Regions from separate parts of the Jejuibacter calystegiae genome, predicted to be linked through region 2. Evidence: predicted binding sites of a transcription regulator. Region 2 holds the regulator's gene; each other region holds the start of a gene.
The links. The regulator Fur, encoded in region 2, represses iron uptake genes when iron is present. The targets are predictions, from matches to a motif close to ATAATAATGAGAACNACTATCAA.
Positions count from the first base shown of each region.

Region 1: a site for Fur is predicted at 2,959-2,981, ahead of bfd (bacterioferritin-associated ferredoxin). Genes of this name have one in related genera too.
Region 3: a site for Fur is predicted at 3,627-3,649, ahead of ulaG (L-ascorbate 6-phosphate lactonase). Genes of this name have one in related genera too.

Region 1 covers NZ_CP040428.1:715,732-720,677, reverse strand. The annotation lists gene fusA (elongation factor G) at 1-1,600, shown strand, start outside; gene tuf (elongation factor Tu) at 1,674-2,858, shown strand; gene bfd (bacterioferritin-associated ferredoxin) at 3,016-3,210, shown strand; gene bfr (bacterioferritin) at 3,330-3,806, shown strand; gene rpsJ (30S ribosomal protein S10) at 4,097-4,408, shown strand; gene rplC (50S ribosomal protein L3) at 4,442-4,946, shown strand, end outside.
Region 2 covers NZ_CP040428.1:2,907,316-2,912,261, reverse strand. The annotation lists gene seqA (replication initiation negative regulator SeqA) at 1-475, opposite strand, end outside; gene ybfF (esterase) at 657-1,424, shown strand; gene ybfE (LexA regulated protein) at 1,547-1,828, shown strand; gene fldA (flavodoxin FldA) at 1,980-2,510, shown strand; gene fur (ferric iron uptake transcriptional regulator) at 2,801-3,253, shown strand; gene glnS (glutamine--tRNA ligase) at 3,370-4,946, opposite strand, start outside.
Region 3 covers NZ_CP040428.1:3,880,953-3,885,898, forward strand. The annotation lists gene FEM41_RS25075 (NAD-dependent epimerase/dehydratase family protein) at 1-207, opposite strand, end outside; gene FEM41_RS17870 (LysR family transcriptional regulator) at 354-1,259, shown strand; gene FEM41_RS25080 (hypothetical protein) at 1,262-1,396, opposite strand; gene ulaR (HTH-type transcriptional regulator UlaR) at 1,489-2,244, opposite strand; gene ulaG (L-ascorbate 6-phosphate lactonase) at 2,363-3,427, opposite strand; gene ulaA (PTS ascorbate transporter subunit IIC) at 3,793-4,946, shown strand, end outside.

The sequences.
Region 1 (4,946 bases), 2.2 Mb from region 2:
GATCGGTGCCGAAGACGCTTTCACCGGTGTTGTTGACCTGGTGAAAATGAAGGCCATCAACTGGAACGATGAAGATCACGGCGCAACCTTCACCTATGAAGATATTCCGGCTGACATGCAGGACTTGGCTGAAGAATGGCACCAGTTCCTGATCGAGTCTGCTGCAGAAGCTTCTGAAGAGCTGATGGAGAAATACCTCGGCGGTGAAGAACTGACTGAAGAAGAGATCAAAAAGGCTCTGCGTCAGCGCGTTCTGGACAACGAGATCATCCTGGTCACCTGTGGTTCTGCATTTAAGAACAAAGGTGTGCAGGCGATGCTGGATGCGGTCATCGACTACCTGCCGGCACCGACTGACGTTCCGGCGATCAAAGGTATGCTGGACGACGGTAAAGATACCCCGGCTGAGCGTCACTCTGACGACAAAGAGCCGTTTGCGGCGCTGGCGTTCAAAATCGCCACCGACCCGTTTGTGGGTAACCTGACCTTCTTCCGCGTGTACTCTGGTGTGGTTAACTCCGGTGATACCGTGCTGAACTCCGTGAAGTCTGCTCGTGAGCGCTTTGGTCGTATCGTTCAGATGCACGCTAACAAGCGTGAAGAGATCAAAGAAGTTCGTGCGGGCGACATCGCTGCTGCGATCGGTCTGAAAGACGTGACTACCGGTGACACCCTGTGCGATCCGGACGCGCCGATCATCCTGGAGCGTATGGAATTCCCTGAGCCGGTAATCTCCATCGCCGTTGAGCCGAAGACCAAGTCTGACCAGGAAAAAATGGGTCTGGCACTGGGTCGTCTGGCCAAGGAAGACCCGTCTTTCCGCGTATGGACTGACGAAGAGTCTAACCAGACCATTATCGCCGGTATGGGTGAGCTGCACCTCGACATCATCGTTGACCGTATGAAGCGTGAATTCAACGTTGAAGCGAACGTGGGTAAACCTCAGGTTGCTTACCGCGAAGCGATTCGCCAGAAAGTTACCGATATCGAAGGTAAGCATGCGAAGCAGTCTGGTGGTCGTGGTCAGTACGGTCACGTTGTGATCGACATGTATCCGCTGGAGCCGGGTTCAAACCCGAAAGGCTACGAATTTATCAACGAGATCAAAGGTGGTGTTATTCCTGGCGAATACATCCCGGCTGTTGATAAAGGTATCCAGGAGCAGCTCAAGTCTGGACCGCTGGCGGGTTACCCGGTAGTTGACCTCGGCGTGCGTCTGCACTTCGGTTCCTACCACGACGTTGACTCCTCCGAGCTGGCGTTTAAACTGGCCGCTTCTATCGCCTTTAAAGAGGGCTTTAAGAAGGCGAAGCCGGTTCTGCTTGAGCCGATCATGAAGGTTGAAGTTGAGACTCCGGAAGAGAACACTGGTGACGTTATCGGTGACCTGAGCCGTCGTCGCGGCATGCTGCGCGGTCAGGAATCCAACGTAACTGGCGTTGTTATTCATGCTGAAGTTCCGTTGTCTGAAATGTTTGGTTATGCAACCGACCTGCGTTCTCTGACCAAGGGTCGCGCATCTTACTCCATGGAATTCCTGAAGTATGATGATGCACCGAACAACGTTGCTCAGGCCGTTATCGAAGCCCGCGGTAAATAAGCCCAGGGTTTTAATACAATGATCCCGTGCTCTCCTTTCCACAGGGAGAGCACAGAAAGTAAGGAATATAGTCGTGGCTAAAGAAAAATTTGAACGTACAAAACCCCACGTCAACGTCGGTACTATCGGCCACGTTGACCATGGTAAAACCACTCTGACCGCTGCTATCACCACCGTACTGGCTAAGACCTACGGCGGTGCTGCTCGCGCATTCGACCAGATCGATAACGCGCCGGAAGAGAAAGCTCGTGGTATCACCATCAACACCTCTCACGTTGAGTATGACACCCCGACTCGCCACTACGCGCACGTTGACTGCCCCGGGCACGCCGACTACGTGAAAAACATGATCACCGGTGCTGCTCAGATGGACGGCGCTATCCTGGTTGTTGCTGCAACTGACGGCCCGATGCCGCAGACCCGTGAGCACATCCTGCTGGGCCGCCAGGTAGGCGTACCGTGCATCATCGTGTTCATGAACAAGTGCGACATGGTTGATGACGAAGAGCTGCTGGAACTGGTTGAGATGGAAGTTCGTGAGCTGCTGTCTCAGTACGACTTCCCGGGCGACGACTGCCCGGTTATCCGCGGTTCCGCACTGAAAGCGCTGGAAGGCGAAGCTCAGTGGGAAGAGAAAATCATCGAACTGGCTAACGCTCTGGATACCTACATCCCTGAGCCGGAGCGCGACACCGACAAGCCGTTCCTGCTGCCGATCGAAGACGTATTCTCCATCTCCGGTCGTGGTACCGTTGTTACCGGTCGTGTAGAAACCGGTATCATCAAAGTGGGCGACGAAGTAGAAATCGTTGGTATCAAAGATACTGCGAAGACCACCTGTACTGGCGTTGAAATGTTCCGCAAACTGCTGGACGAAGGCCGTGCTGGTGAGAACTGTGGCGTTCTGCTGCGTGGTACCAAGCGTGATGAGATCCAGCGTGGCCAGGTTCTGGCTAAGCCGGGCTCCATCAAGCCGCACACCAAGTTCGAAGCAGAAGTTTACGTTCTGTCCAAAGACGAAGGCGGCCGTCACACTCCGTTCTTCAAAGGCTACCGTCCGCAGTTCTACTTCCGTACTACTGACGTGACGGGTTCCATCACTCTGCCGGAAGGCGTAGAGATGGTAATGCCGGGCGACAACATCAAAATGAATGTTGAGCTGATTCACCCGATCGCAATGGACCAGGGTCTGCGCTTCGCAATCCGCGAAGGCGGCCGTACCGTTGGCGCGGGCGTTGTTGCTAAAGTTGAAGCTTAATTTCTTTTAAGCTGAACGAAAAAGGCGCCTTCGGGCGCCTTTTTGCTATCTGTTGTAAGTGAATTGTAGTACTCACATGATCTTCTTCCCGCGATGCGCTATTGTAATCATAACTATTCTCATTTAGAATTTGCGCAGTTTTTGAACGGGAGTTGTTATGTACGTTTGCTTATGTAACGGCGTGAGTGATAAAAAAATCCGCCAGGCCGTGCGCCAGTTTCATCCCCAGTCTTTTCAGCAGTTGCGTAAATTTATCCCCATTGGCAATCAGTGTGGTAAGTGCGTGAGAGCTGCCCGTGAGATCATGCAGGAAGAGATGATCCAGATGCCGGAATTCAAAGAGATCGCCTGAGTCCGCAATTGATCACTGAGTGCTGCCGACGCTGTTGGTAACCTCAGGTTTAGCGGGGATAGTTTGACTTACCCCGTAGCCCTTCTACGCTTTTTTGTAGTGGAAGCGGAGGGTTAAAAATGAAAGGTGACGTTAAGATAATAAATTATCTCAATAAATTATTGGGAAATGAGCTTGTCGCAATCAATCAGTACTTTCTTCATGCCAGAATGTTCAAGGACTGGGGGTTGATGCGTCTGAATGACGTTGAATACCACGAGTCCATTGATGAAATGAAACACGCCGATAAATACATCGAGCGCATCTTGTTTCTTGAAGGCATTCCTAATCTCCAGGATCTGGGTAAGTTACGCATCGGCGAAGATGTGGAAGAGATGCTGCGTTCCGATCTGCAACTGGAGATGGAAGGCGCTAAAGACCTGCGGGAGGCCATTGCCTATGCTGACAGCATCCATGACTACGTCAGCCGGGACATGATGATCAAGATTCTTGAAGAAGAGGAGCATCACATTGACTGGCTGGAAACGGAGCTGGGGCTGATAGATAAGATTGGCCTGCAGAACTATATACAGTCCCAGATTAAGGAAGAGGAGTAACCCTCTTCCTGATTCAGTCACCGGCGGGGGAGGGGCTTCTCCGCCGAATGCCGTTGACAGTGACGCTTTTCTAAACAGCGCTTGCTTAAGTGCGATATTCACGTATAATGCGCGGGCTTGTCATTATTGACGGCGGGTTCGACGGAACCCTGTGGTAATCTTCTCTTTTTTGGATTGCCGACAATGCTCCCAATCGGGGAGCTACGCAAGAACGATTACACTCCCCCATCAATCGTAATGGGTGTGAGGAGTAATTCTTTTCGTCTATAAATAATTGGAGCTCTGGTCTCATGCAGAACCAAAGAATCCGTATCCGCCTGAAAGCGTTTGATCATCGCCTGATCGATCAATCAACCGCGGAAATCGTCGAGACTGCCAAGCGCACTGGTGCGCAGGTACGTGGTCCGATCCCGCTGCCGACCCGCAAAGAGCGCTTCACCGTTCTGATCTCTCCGCACGTTAACAAAGACGCGCGCGATCAGTACGAAATCCGCACTCACAAGCGTCTGGTTGACATCGTTGAGCCAACCGAGAAAACCGTTGATGCTCTGATGCGTCTGGATCTGGCTGCCGGTGTAGACGTGCAGATCAGCCTGGGTTAATCAGGGTCATTGAGCGATTGAGAGGTTGAAACAATGATTGGTTTAGTCGGTAAAAAAGTGGGCATGACCCGCATCTTCACTGAAGAAGGCGTTTCTATCCCCGTAACCGTTATCGAAGTAGAAGCAAACCGCGTTACCCAGGTTAAAGATCTGGCTAGCGATGGCTACCGTGCAGTTCAGGTTACCACCGGTGCTAAAAAAGCAAACCGCGTAACCAAGCCGGAAGCGGGTCACTTCGCTAAAGCTGGCGTTGAAGCTGGCCGTGGTCTGTGGGAATTCCGCCTGGCTGAAGGCGAAGAGTTCACCGTAGGTCAGGACATTAGCGTTGAGCTGTTTGCTGAAGTTAAGAAAGTTGACGTAACTGGCACCTCTAAAGGTAAAGGTTTCGCCGGTACCGTTAAGCGCTGGAACTTCCGTACCCAGGACGCGACTCACGGTAACTCCTTGTCTCACCGCGTTCCGGGTTCTATCGGTCAGAACCAGACTCCGGGCAAAGTATTCAAAGGCAAGAAAATGGCAGGTCAGATGGGTAATGAGC
Region 2 (4,946 bases):
TGCATTTGCGGCCTGTATTGGTATTGGTAATCACCCAGTACGGCGTGCCGGGAACCGCTTTCGGCTTGGTCTGGTTGCCGCTCTTAAGCAGGGTGCGCTCATCAGTCGCGAAGTAAACACGGGTGCGACCGTGCAGGGATTCTGTCGCTTCGACAAAGGCGGCGGCATCCAGAGAATAGAGCGTGGAGAGTACCAGCATAAAACGATTAACGGCCTTCTTCTGCTCGGCATACTCATCAGAGAGCAGCAGTTCACGCACCGCGCGTACGCGCTCGCGGGTGCCTTTCACCATCGGTTTCGGCTCCGCGCTGACGCTGGCCACAGGCGCCTGGGGTTTTGCTGAAGTGGTCTGTGCAGGCAGGGCGGCGGAAACTTTCAACATACGCCGCAAAATGTCGGACGCGCTCTCGCCAATGTGCAGGGTGTGGCTGGCAATATAGCGATACAGCTCGTCATCAACTTCAATCGTTTTCATCTTAATCCAGTGCAATATCTTTCTGAATACAAGTCGTTGGGATTATAAAGACAAATCTCAACAGCGGATAGCGTCAAACCAGGATAGCGGCAAAAGTCGGAATTAACCGGAAATTGCCACCGCACGGCAGAATGCCGAACATGATACCCTAACCAGACGAACTCAAAAAAAGAACTTTGCGATGAAACTCAATACCCGCCTGCAAACTGCACAATCCAGGGACGACCATGCGCCCGTCGTCCTGATTCACGGCCTGTTCGGCAGCCTGGACAATCTTGGGGTGCTGGGACGCTCTCTGGTGCAAGATCGCACGGTGCTGCAGCTCGATCTGCGCAATCACGGTCTCTCCCCGCGAAGCGATAGCATGACGTACAGGGAAATGGCGCAGGACGTGCTGGATACTCTGGACGACTGTCAGCTTGATAAAGTGACGCTGATCGGCCACTCCATGGGCGGTAAAGTGTCGATGGCGCTGAGCGCCCTGGCTCCGGAGCGCATCGAACAACTGGTGATGATTGATATTGCACCGGTGGCCTACCCGGTGCGCCGCCATGATGCCATCTTCGCCGCTGTGCGCGCAGTGACCGACAGTGGCGTTACCCGCCGCCACGATGCCGCGGCGATAATGCGCGAACACATCGAGGAAGAAGGCATTATCCAGTTCCTGCTGAAATCCTTCGCCAGCGGCGAGTGGCGCTTCAATGTGCCGGTGCTCTGGGATCAGTACGACAATATCACCGGTTGGGAGCCCACGCCCCCCTGGCCGCACCCGGCGCTGTTTATCCGCGGCGGCGATTCACCTTATATTCAGGCTTCCTCACAGGCGGAGATTGCCGCACAGTTCCCCCAGGCCCGCGCGCACGTCATCGCCGGTGCCGGACACTGGGTCCACGCGGAAAAACCCCAGGCGGTACTGCGGGCCATTGATCGCTTCCTTACTTCTGATTAAAAACCCATCGTCCGGTCGCCAGATACGCTCCAGGCGTTGGCGCACCGGATGGCACTAATGTATGATGGCGCGCTGTAAAAATCCGCTCCCGTAGCCTTTTCCCTGTCCAGCAGCAGCAAATCATGGCAAAAGAACAAACGGACCGCACGACGCTCGATCTCTTTGCGAACGAGCGCCGCCCGGGTCGACCCAAAACCAATCCGCTGTCGCGTGACGAGCAACTGCGCATCAACAAGCGCAATCAGCTCAAACGTGACAAAGTCCGCGGCCTGAAGCGCGTTGAGCTCAAACTCAATGCCGAGGCGGTGGATGCGCTCAATGAGCTCGCCGATGCGCGTAACATCAGCCGCAGCGAGCTTATCGAAGAGATTCTGCTGAGCCAGCTCGCCCAGCTCCGGGGCTAAGACCGCCCCTTACGCCGTCAGGTATGTTGCATACTGTGCACCCTGCGGCGAATAGCGGTTTCCGCACTCGAAGGGCTTCTGCTATGATTGCCCTATCCGTGGGCATTACGCAGCCACCATACTTTTTTAGATTCAAGAGGTTACTTTACTCATGGCAATCGTAGGCATTTTTTTCGGCAGCGACACCGGCAATACCGAAAATATCGCAAAAATGATTCAGAAACAGCTCGGTAAAGAAGTTGCTGAGGTGCATGATATTGCTAAAAGCAGCAAAGAAGACCTGGAAGGCTTCGATATTCTGCTGCTTGGTATCCCGACCTGGTACTACGGTGAAGCACAGTGTGACTGGGACGACTTCTTCCCCACGCTGGAAGAGGTAGACTTCAACGGTAAGCTGGTTGCGCTGTTTGGCTGCGGCGATCAGGAAGACTATGCGGAATACTTCTGCGACGCGCTGGGTACCATTCGCGATATTATCGAACCGAACGGCGCCACCATCGTGGGTCACTGGCCGACCGAAAGTTACCACTTCGAAGCGTCGAAAGGGCTGGCCGATGATGACCACTTCCTGGGTCTGGCTATTGATGAAGACCGTCAGCCGGAGCTGACCAACGAGCGCGTTGAGAAATGGGTTAAGCAGATCTCTGAAGAGCTGCATCTTGATGAAATCATCAACGCCTGATGATAAGTTGTTGCGGCGCGATCTGCGCCGCATTAATAGATATAACCGATAGTAATAATTGATACATTTCCTTAACTTTGCCCCACTAAGTTGTACAATAAGCCCGGTAAATTGGGCATCGGTGCCGTATCTGGCATAATTTTTCCCACTTTTTTATTCACATTTTTGCAGGTTGAACGCGGTTTTCATTTACCCTTCACGGTTCTATAATGAGACGCATTCATCTTTTTCATGAATTCTATGCAGTGCTCCAGAGGAGCTAAGTCATTAAGCAACAGGACATATTCCGCATGACTGACAACAATACCGCATTAAAGAAGGCCGGCCTGAAAGTCACGCTTCCCCGGTTAAAAATCCTGGAAGTGTTACAGGAGCCTGAAAATCACCATGTCAGTGCGGAAGACTTGTACAAGCGACTGATCGATATGGGTGAAGAGATTGGTCTGGCCACGGTTTACCGCGTGCTGAACCAGTTCGACGATGCAGGCATTGTCACCCGTCACAACTTCGAAGGCGGAAAGTCTGTTTTTGAGCTGACGCAGCAGCATCATCACGATCACCTTATCTGCCTGGATTGCGGCAAGGTGATTGAATTCAGCGATGATTCTATTGAAACTCGTCAGCGCGAGATCGCCACCCGGCACAATATCCGCCTGACCAACCACAGCCTCTACCTGTACGGCCACTGCGCTGAAGGAGACTGTCGGGAAGACGATGGCGCCCATGAGGCCAGCAAGAAGTAAGCGAGTCTACGCCACAGCCAAAAAAAACCGGAGATCGCTCTCCGGTTTTTTGTATAGAGAATAAAACCCCGGCGCAGAGGCCGGGGTTTTACTTATGGCGATTCAGGCGCGCAATATTAGCCGCCCATTTTCGCCCAGGTATCACGCAGTCCAACGGTGCGGTTAAATACCGGCTTATCGGCGCTGCTGGTCAGCCCATCAAGACAGAAGTAGCCTTCACGTTCGAACTGGTACGCGTTTTCCGGCTGTGCCGCCTTCAGGCTCTGCTCTCCGTAGCCCTGCTTCACCACCAGCGATTCTGGGTTAACGGTAGAAAGGAAATCTTCCGCCGAGCCCGGGTTCGCCACGCTGAACAGACGGTCATAGAGGCGGATTTCAATGGGCAATGCGTGAGCAGCGCTGACCCAGTGAATCACCCCTTTCACCTTGCGGCCATCGGCCGGATCTTTGCTCAGGGTATCAGCATCGTAGCTACAGCGAATCGCGGTGATATTGCCATCGGCGTCTTTTTCCACCTCTTCGGCTTTGATCACATAGGCGTTACGCAGACGTACCTCTTTGCCCAGCACCAGACGCTTATACTGCTTGTTCGCTTCTTCACGGAAGTCAGCGCGATCGATCCAGATTTCACCGCTGAAAGGCACCTCGCGGTTACCCATCTCCGGACGGTTCGGATGATTCGGCATGGTCACCATCTCGCTCTGCCCCTGCGGGTAGTTGGTGATGATAAGCTTAACCGGATCGATAACCGCCATCGCACGCGGCGCATTCTCATTCAGATCTTCGCGAATGCAGGCTTCCAGCGACGCCATCTCAACGGTGTTGTCCTGCTTGGTCACGCCGATACGTTTGCAGAATTCGCGGATAGAGGCCGCAGTGTAGCCACGGCGACGCAGACCGGAAATGGTCGGCATACGCGGATCGTTCCAGCCTTCCACTATCTTCTCGGTCACCAGCAGATTGAGTTTACGCTTGGACATAATGGCGTATTCCAGATTCAGGCGCGAAAACTCGTACTGACGCGGATGAGCCGGAATGGTGATATTGTCCAGCACCCAGTCATACAGGCGGCGGTTATCCTGGAATTCCAGGGTACACAGCGAATGGGTGATCCCTTCCAGCGCATCGGAAATGCAGTGGGTGAAATCATACATCGGGTAGATGCACCACTTATTGCCGGTCTGGTGATGATCGGCAAATTTAATGCGGTACAGCACCGGATCGCGCATCACCATAAACGGCGATGCCATATCGATCTTCGCACGCAGGCAGGCGGTGCCCTCGGCGAATTCACCGGCACGCATCTTTTCAAACAGCGCCAGGTTCTCTTCCACGCTGCGATCGCGATACGGGCTGTTCTTGCCCGGCTCGGTCAGAGTGCCGCGGTATTCACGAATCTGCTCCGGCGTCAGTTCATCAACGAAAGCCAGGCCTTTGTTGATCAGTTCGATGGCGTAGTGGTACAGCTGGTCGAAATAGTCAGAGGAGTAACGCACGTCACCCGCCCAGTGAAAGCCCAGCCACTCGACATCCTGCTTAATGGAGTCCACATACTCGATATCTTCTTTAACCGGGTTAGTGTCGTCGAAGCGCAGATTGCAGGTGCCCTGGTAATCCTGAGCGATGCCGAAGTTCAGGCAGATGGATTTCGCATGGCCGATATGCAGATAGCCGTTCGGCTCAGGAGGGAAAC
Region 3 (4,946 bases), 970 kb from region 2:
GAACGCCACATCGCTTATCTGCGCCATAAAGGTGAGATTTTCCGGAGAGCCGACAACGGGAAATATCTCCTGCCGGGCCAGTTCCTGGGCCAACTCAGGGCGTCGAATCAACCCATAGACTTTCCACCCGGCCCGGCTGAAAGCCTTTGCAACCGCATTGCCGATATAACCGTTAGCTCCGGTGACCAGAACGTTTTTTTGATTCATGTGGTTCTCCTTAAATGGATTACGCCGTCATTGCTTGTGTATGGCACAGCATGCATGCCATATTTTTCTTCAATAACAGCCTAACGCTTTAATTAGGGAATTTGCGTCCCCAGACCGGGGCGTAACCCTGCAAGGTGGGAGTAAAGATGGAAAAGCTGGCGGATATCGGAGCATTACAGGCCTTTGTGGCCGTTGCTGACAGCGGTTCATTTGTGGAGGGAGCGCGGCGGGTTGGCCTTTCCCGCTCTGCGGTGGGTAAATCTATTGCGCGACTTGAAGAGTTGCTGGGAGTCCGGCTGCTTCACCGAACCACCCGCAGGATCGGCCTGACGGCGGATGGACAACTTTTTCTTCCTAAGGCAATGCAGATCCTGACCGACCTGGAAGAAGCGCAGACAGAGATTCAACGCGCCGGGGCAGTCCCCCACGGCGTTTTGCGGCTAACGGCGACCGAAGCTTACGGACGTCAGGTGATTCTGCCCATTGTGGCAAGTTTCCTTGAGCGCTGGCCAACGGTTTCTGCGGAAACTCAGTTTACCGATCGCGTCATCGATATTGTGGAAGAAGGATACGACGTTGCCATTCGCTTTGGCGCCCCTTCCGTATCGTCCGATCTTATTATGCGTGTGGTGGCTCGCTCGTCCGCACAGCTATGCGCCTCCCCCGATTACCTGGCCCGCCGGGGAACGCCAGAGTCGATTGACGAGCTGGCGAATCATCAACAACTGGTATCCGGCTCGCGCCACCACCAGCGCACATGGATTCTTCAGACCCGCGCAGGCTCCCCTGTTTCCGTTGCCATAAAACCTTTTCTGCTCAGCGATAACGCCAGCGCGCTGCGCGATGCCGCGCGATCGGGACTGGGTATCGCCTGTCTGCCACGATTTTTGATTGAACGGGATATTGAGCAAGGGATATTGCGGCCCGTACTGGCGGAATATTCAACGGCGGAATTTCCTGTCTGCGTGGTTTACCCCACCCGCCGCCAGCTTTCTCCCAGGGTCAGGCATTTTATTGACTGGCTGGTCGCGCAGCTTAGTCCGTCAGTGTAGCGTCACGCCCTGGACGACTGGCAGCGAAACGCCTGCTTTTGTCCGGCACGATCGATAACCAGGGGAATATGCCCGGTTCTCCCCATATCGACATCAGCGCGGGAAGTGCTGCCCTTTTCCGTACGCTGAAACGTCATAATGCGGGTATCCGCATCTTTTTATGGGTTTGACGGTCAATGATGTAAAAAACACGTTAAAAAAATAATTCCTTGTCTGCGAAAGAGGTTATTTAAACGCGGATAACCAATAAGCCCAGTTTTTCAAGCTGCCTGAGGATAGCTTCATCGGCCTGTTTTCCGGTAATCACCAGGTCTATTTCCCCTGCCTGGCTGAACAGCATCCCGGCGCGTTCACCCACTTTGCTGCTATCGACCAGTACCGCGAGTTTACCGACGACGTTAAGCATTTTTTGCTCCGCCATCGCCGTCAGCATATCGGTTTTATACAGCCCTTCAGTGGTTAGCCCTTTGCCGCTGGTAAACATCCAGTGCCCGGCATACAGGCTGTTTTCGCTGCCCTGCGGACTCAGGGTGATAGAGTGGCTGCGGTTATACTGCCCGCCCATAATGATGACACTGTCGTGTTCCTGATCGATAAGATAGTTGGCCAGCGGCAGATAGTTAGTAATGATCTGTACGGGTTTACCGCACAGCTCCTGCCCAAGCAGGAAGGCGGTAGAGCCACAGTTAATGACGATGCTTTCGCCGGGATTCACCAACTGCGAAGCCGCATGCGCAATCCGCACTTTCTCATCGTGGTTTTGCGCCTGATGAATATTCAGTGGTGACCAGCGTGGGCGCTGCTCGCTGATGGCTTCTGCGCCGTTGCGGACTTTTTTCAGCTTGCCGCTTTCGTCGAGTTTATTGATATCGCGTCGAGCCGTCGCCGGAGAAATTCCCAGCCGGGAAATCATCTGCTCCACGGTGACAAATCCCGTTTGTGCCAGCAAATCCAGTAAAATTTGATGTCTTTGCGCTTCCGTCATGAGCAAATCCGATTAAAAGTGATAAGCAAAGATAATATTTGAAATCAGGTGAAAATACTAATGCTGGCGGAGATAATTTCCGGCAGGCGGTCAACGATTACCGCCTGCCGGAGAAGCATTACAGGAAGGACTTGAAGGGCAGATCCGGTTCTATGGTGAAGCAGTCATCGAATCCGCGCGGATAGTGGTATTCGAAGTTGTCTTTATCCAGCGGCCAGGTAAATTTCCCGCCAACCTGCCAGATAAAAGGCTTAAAGCCATATTTCAGCCGGTTTTTTTTCATTTCCCACAGAGCTCGGATTTCCTGCGGATCGGCCTGGAAGTTTGACCAGATATCGTGGTGGAGCGGAATAACCACTTTGGTATTCAGCGACTCGGCCATGCGCAGGATATCGGCGCTGGTCATTTTGTCGGTAATACCGCGCGGATTTTCACCGTAGGAACCCAGCGCCACGTCGATCTGATGCTCGTTACCGTGCTTCGCATAGTAATTTGAATAGTGAGAATCGCCGCTATGGTAGAGGTTGCCGCCCGGCGTTTTGAATAGGTAGTTCACCGCGCGCTGATCCATTCCGTCAGGCAGTACGCCCGCGGCTTTTTGATCCGCAGGTAAGGTGATCAGGGCGGTACGGTCAAAAGCGTCGAGCGCGTGAATTTCAACATCTTTTATTTTTACGACATCGCCCGGTTTTATCACGATGCAGCGCTCTTTCGGCACGCCCCAGCTAATCCACAGGTCGACGCAGGTTTGCGGGCCGATAAACGGTACGTCATCGGCGCAGTTCTGCATCACGGCGGCAGCCACGTTCACATCAATATGGTCATTATGATCGTGGGTAGAGAGCACGGCGTCGATCTGGCGAATGGCGAACGGATCCAGAACAAAGGGAGTGGTGCGCAGATTTGGCTGGAGCTTTTTCACGCCCGCCATGCGCTGCATCTGGTGGCCTGTTTTCATCAGCGGGTTGCCGTGGCTTTGCTTGCCGGTACCACACCAGAAATCGACGCAGATATTGGCCCCGTCTTCGGATTTCAGCCAGATGCCCGTACAACCCAACCACCACATGGCAAAGGTGCCAGGCGCTACCTGCTCTTGTTCAATTTCTTCATTCAGCCAGCTACCCCACTCAGGAAAAGTATTCAGGATCCATGATTCACGGGTGATGGTTTGCACTTTACTCATTTATTTACCCCTCACGCATTATCAAAACCAATCATAATGTGATCTATTTTGACGAATACTGGCATTGTTTGTTCAGAATTGCAATCCTGAACTTTACCCTTTATGTGAGTATTCATAAGGAGCAAAACGAGGATGATACGTACCTGATGATATGCGAGTGATTTTATTTAATTGATTTATATACAATATTTACTGATTTTTGAAAATGAGAATTAATATCATAACGGATTAAAAGATTATTTGCAGCGCGCGTCACATTTAATCAAACGCAATCTTGTTGTGATTACTTTTGATTATTAAAGTGTTCGCAACAATAAAACCTGGGCGTAGCGTGCGTTCGGAGCTTCCACCTTCTGGAGTGTGTTATGGAGATTCTCTACAACATCTTTACCGTGTTCTTTAACCAGGTAATGACCAACGCCCCATTGCTGCTGGGGATCGTGACGTGCCTGGGATATATCCTGCTGCACAAAAGTCCCGGCGTCATTGTTAAAGGGACGATTAAAACCATTATTGGTTTTATGTTGCTGCAGGCCGGCTCCGGCATTCTGACCAGCACCTTTAAACCGGTAGTGGCGAAAATGTCTGAGGTTTACGGCATTAACGGCGCTATCTCCGATACCTACGCATCAATGATGGCGACCATTGAGCGCATGGGCGATGCCTACAGCTGGGTGGGCTATGCCGTGTTGTTAGCTCTGGCGCTGAATATTTGTTACGTCCTGCTGCGGCGCATTACCGGCATTCGCACCATCATGCTGACCGGGCACATCATGTTTCAGCAGGCGGGGCTGATTGCCGTCTCTTTCTATATCTTTGGCTACCCGATGTGGACGACCATTATCTGCACGGCGGTGCTGGTGTCGCTCTATTGGGGCATCACCTCTAACATGATGTACAAGCCAACCCAGGAAGTCACAGACGGCTGCGGCTTTTCCATCGGACACCAACAGCAGTTTGCCTCCTGGATTGCTTATAAGGTTGCGCCGTATCTGGGGAAAAAAGAGGAGAGCGTTGAGGATCTTAAGCTGCCAGGCTGGCTGAATATCTTCCATGACAACATCGTCTCCACGGCCATTGTGATGACCATTTTCTTCGGCGCGATTTTGCTCTCCTTCGGCGTCGACACCGTACAGACGATGGCGGGCAACACCCACTGGACAGTCTATATCCTGCAAACCGGTTTCTCGTTTGCGGTGGCGATATTCATTATTACCCAGGGCGTGCGCATGTTCGTGGCCGAGCTTTCTGAGGCGTTCAACGGTATCTCTCAGCGCCTGATTCCTGGGGCCGTACTGGCGATTGACTGCGCGGCGATTTATAGCTTTGCGCCAAACGCCGTGGTCTGGGGCTTTATGTGGGGCACCATCGGCCAGCTGATCGCTGTCGGCATTCTGGTGGGCTTCGGCTCTTCCATTCTGATTATTCCGGGCTTTATCCCGATGTTCTTCTCGAACGCCACCATCGGTGTGTTTGCTAACCACTTTGGCGGCTGGCGCGCGGCGCTGAAGATTTGTCT